Regions from separate parts of the Paenibacillus sp. 01L418 genome, predicted to be linked through region 2. Evidence: a T-box and tRNA genes for the amino acid it is inferred to sense, from the RefSeq annotation. Region 2 holds a T-box; the other holds one or more tRNA genes.
The links. A T-box is a leader RNA that pairs with one kind of tRNA and senses whether it is charged. The one in region 2 lies ahead of tyrS (tyrosine--tRNA ligase), so its partner is inferred to be a tRNA-Tyr.

Region 1 (2,249 bases), on a different contig from region 2:
GCGAAAACCCATAGCATCGTTGTCAGCCACGATACCCAATCGGGAAATGAAATAAACAAATGTGTAAACGGATTGGTAATACCCGCAATTTTGATATGAAATAAGCTTGGGATTGACGCAGCACCCATATAGAGGATGACACGCGGCCATATCGGAAAGTCTTTCCCTTTTGCCTTTGACGCATCATCAAGAAGTCCAATAATTACGAGCACGGTTCCACCCGTAACTATGGTCCAAGTGAGCGGAGTGAACCCGATAAAAATAAACATCGTAACGATGCAGCCAACAAAAATAGCCGCGCCACCCATGAGAGGGATCGGCTTGTTATGTATTTTTCTCTGATTAGGACGATCGACAAAACCAAGTCGCAGCGCAAATACACGAAGCGGTGGTACGCTTGCAAATACGATCGCGAAGCTAATTAAAACCGCTAATCCGTATACCATTGCAACTACCCCTTTTTCTATTTCATTCCTATATGTATACATTGTTCCCTTATATCGATAAAATACAAGAAACAAATCAAACCTGTTTGACCAAATAACATCTGCCATGGTACTATCTATTCAAAGTTTACTTATCGGATTAATGTAATTTTATTTTCTACTATTTATTTGAAAAAGAGGAGTGCACCCATGTCCAAGATTGTAATTATTTCAGGCAGTCCAAATGCTTTATCTCGTTTAAATGGCATAACACAGTACGTAGAGCAACAATTGATAACAAAACATCTTTCGGTTGATACCATAACCGTGGTTTCTTTGCCAGCCGAAGATCTAATTCACGCTCGTTTTGGCAGCCCTGCTATTATAGAAGCCAATCAGCTTGTCGAGAATGCAGATGCTGTTATTATTGCAAGCCCAGTTTACAAAGCATCTTATACAGGCGTTCTAAAAACGTTTCTAGATCTACTGCCGCAGAAAGGACTTGATGGTAAAATCATTGCTCCTCTGTTTATCGGCGGCACCATCGCTCATCTACTCTCTATTGACTATTCCCTCAAGCCGGTACTCGCATCCATGGGCGCGAAATTATATGTTAGCGGAGTGTATGCCGTTGATTCCCAAATCGAGCGTTCACAAGAGCCAAATGAAGCTCCAGTATTTGAATTAAATGATGAACTTAAACTTCGTCTAAACGAAACGGTAAACGAGCTTGCTTATGAATTGAATCTACGGAGTAAAAACTAAGATTCATTCATTATCTGGTTTTAACTATGCAAAAAAAGAGTTTGTCCACTTTACTGATGGGCAAACTCTTTTTTATTTCGATTATAATCAAACAAAAAAACCGCAGATCCTAAGATCTACGGTTGTATAGGTTTGTTTAGAAAAAAAATGGTGAGCCATGTAGGATTCGAACCTACGACACCCTGATTAAAAGTCAGGTGCTCTACCAACTGAGCTAATGGCTCTTGCTGTAAAAGAAATGGTGGAGGATGATGGATTCGAACCACCGAACTCAGAGAGAGCAGATTTACAGTCTGCCGTGTTTAGCCACTTCACTAATCCTCCATACTATTACTTATTTCTCGTCGTAACGAAAAATAAAGTGGTGGCTCGGGACGGAATCGAACCGCCGACACGAGGATTTTCAGTCCTCTGCTCTACCGACTGAGCTACCGAGCCTTACTTTAAAGAAAAATGGCGGAGCTGACGGGATTCGAACCCGCGGTCTCCTGCGTGACAGGCAGGCATGTTGGGCCACTACACCACAGCTCCAAGTGGATCCGGTCATAAAACCGAATAAGTACATATGGTGGAGGATGACGGGATCGAACCGCCGACCCTCTGCTTGTAAGGCAGATGCTCTCCCAGCTGAGCTAATCCTCCAGATGTTACGATAAAAAAGGTAATGGTAGCGGCGAAGGGGATCGAACCCCCGACCTCACGGGTATGAACCGTACGCTCTAGCCAGCTGAGCTACACCGCCACGCTTGTCCCCCGAATAGTTGTCGATTGCAGCGTTCGGGGACGCTTGCAAAGTCAGAACATTACGCCCTGAAAACTGGATACGAAAGATTAGGCTTGCTGAAGCCTTTATGCTGCTGTCTACTGGATGTATGGGTCACAGTAAACGTGTTTAGGATAAGCCCTCGACCGATTAGTATTCGTCAGCTACACACATTGCTGTGCTTCCACCCCGAACCTATCAACCTCGTCGTCTTCAAGGGGTCTTACATACTGGGAAATCTCATCTTGAGGGGGGCTTCACGCTTAGATGCTTTCAGCGCTTATCCCGTCCGTACT
Region 2 (2,249 bases):
TTCGCTTCAAAACTGTTTTTTGACGTCCAAGCGCGAGTTCAAAGCCCGCCTCATTGAATTGACCTTTACCTGTGAACGCTGTATAGGCAGAAGGCCTTTGCGGTAGACCTGCCAAATAGGCAGACTGCGCGATATTCAGCTGGTTTAGATCCGAAATATCAAATATCCCTTTGGCAGCTGCTTTAATGCCGAACAAATTATACCCGCTGGAACCATTTCCGAACGGAACCTTATTCAAATAAGCTGCTAAAATTTCTTCTTTCGTTAAATAACGTTCCATTCGCAGCGATAAAAATATTTCTTTAATTTTACGGCTATCTGTTTTGTCCAAACTTAGAAATACACGTCGCGCAAGCTGCTGAGTAAGCGTACTTCCGCCCGTTTGCGTATCTTCATTTAGAAGCTTTTGCTTTACTGCACGTCCAAGGCCGTTAATGTCTACGCCGTGATGCTCCAAAAAGTTATTGTCCTCAATGCCAAGTACGGCAGTAATAACCTGCGGCGGTAAATCATCATATGTAATAATCATTCGGTCCTCTGACGTTCTTAGCTGTCCGACAAGTGAATCATCATTGAAGTAAACAAATCCAGTGATGGCATTTTCGCCGATCTTCTCTACAATAACAGATCGAGGTCTTACGGTTTCGTCCTTCACAAGTGCGGCCACATAACCAGTTACTGCTCCACCGGCAAGCAATCCGATGAAGATTCCGAAATATACCATCCATTTAGCTGTTATAAAAGTTACGATTCCAAATGTACGCCATTTGCTTCTTTTGTTTGGCGCAGGTTGACGATCTTCTTGCATTTCTATGACTCCTCCTCCAAATAGCACACCTATTATAACATAAATCGCTAAAGTAACGCATTCTTTCCTTGCATTGACTTCACAGCATGGCTATGGTATAAATTCAATAATGTTTTATCTAATCAATGCTTTGAAGGGCATGAGTAGACAGCGAATCGTACTTTCAGAGAGCCGGTGGGTGGTGGAAACCGGTATGCGCCGCTTGTTGAATTACCGCCTGGAGCTAAGTGAAGGAACCGTATACTGACAATCCTCTGCACATTTTGGCAAAAAAGCCTGTGGGGCAGTCGAATCAGCCGTAGTAGTTCACTTCGGAGCCCGTCTCCGTTATCAACAACGAAGTGAGAGTACCTCTTTTTTATGTGAAAAAAGGCAGGAGTACTCTAACGAGGGTGGTACCGCGAGCTAATCCTTCTCGTCCCTTGGGGCTGGAAGGATTTTTTATGTCTATATAGACGCATACAAAGGAGGAAAAGTTCTATGGTGAAGTGGGAAAGTTTAAGTGGCGAGCAGAAAAGTGAGGTCGAGCGTCAGCTGGCTGTCATTCGCCGCGGTGTTGTGGAGATTGTACCTGAGGATGATTTGAAAAATAAAATAGCGAATGCTGTCGCAACAGGAAAGCCATTAAATGTAAAGCTAGGACTTGATCCTTCAGCGCCAGACATTCATATCGGCCATACGGTTGTTCTTCACAAGCTTCGTCAATTTCAGGAACTCGGTCATCAGATTCAGCTGATTATCGGTGATTTTACAGGCAGAATTGGTGATCCAACGGGCAAATCGGAAACGAGGAAGCAGTTGACGGAAGAAGATGTGAAGCGGAATGCGGAAACATACCAAAAACAAATTTACAAAATATTAGATCCACAGCAAACAAAGCTCTACTACAACTCGCAATGGCTTGCACCGCTTAACTTTGCGGATGTTGTAAATCTAGCCGGGAAAGTAACGGTTGCACGCATGATGGAGCGTGATGATTTCACAAAGCGGTACACAAGCGGCTTGCCGATCAGCATTCATGAGTTTTTCTACCCGCTGATGCAGGGGTACGATTCCATAGCTCTTGATTCCGATGTGGAGCTAGGAGGCACGGATCAGACATTTAACCTGTTAATGGGCAGAACCTTGCAGAAGGAATATAATAAACCAGGCCAAATTGTAATTACGACTCCTTTGATCGAAGGGTTGGACGGCGTAAATAAAATGAGCAAAAGCTTGGGCAATTACATCGGTATAGATGAAGAGCCAAACCAAATCTACGGCAAATCGATGTCGATTCCCGATGAGCTTATGCTCAAATATTACGAGCTTGCTACCGATTTAAGCAACGAGGAGCTTGCGGCATTGAAAGCTGGACTGGCAGATGGATCTGTACATCCACGTGATGCGAAGATGCAGCTTGCAGCGACATTTGTACGAATGTACCATGGCGAAGAGGCAG

Region 1: it encodes a tRNA-Tyr, which carries the amino acid that the T-box ahead of tyrS (tyrosine--tRNA ligase) is inferred to sense. The anticodon was not compared.

The regions. Positions count from the first base shown of each region.
Region 1 covers NZ_JBFTSN010000587.1:971-3,219, forward strand. Annotated here, with positions in the region: gene AC1DSE_RS33120 (glycosyltransferase family 4 protein) at 1-446, opposite strand, end outside; gene ssuE (NADPH-dependent FMN reductase) at 636-1,190, shown strand; tRNA gene AC1DSE_RS33130 (tRNA-Lys) at 1,339-1,414, opposite strand; tRNA gene AC1DSE_RS33135 (tRNA-Tyr) at 1,430-1,514, opposite strand; tRNA gene AC1DSE_RS33140 (tRNA-Phe) at 1,553-1,628, opposite strand; tRNA gene AC1DSE_RS33145 (tRNA-Asp) at 1,645-1,721, opposite strand; tRNA gene AC1DSE_RS33150 (tRNA-Val) at 1,757-1,832, opposite strand; tRNA gene AC1DSE_RS33155 (tRNA-Met) at 1,856-1,932, opposite strand; partial or broken rRNA gene AC1DSE_RS33160 (23S ribosomal RNA) at 2,084-2,249, opposite strand, start outside.
Region 2 covers NZ_JBFTSN010000043.1:15,078-17,326, forward strand. Annotated here, with positions in the region: gene AC1DSE_RS08790 (transglycosylase domain-containing protein) at 1-808, opposite strand, end outside; T-box leader at 930-1,234, shown strand; gene tyrS (tyrosine--tRNA ligase) at 1,292-2,249, shown strand, end outside.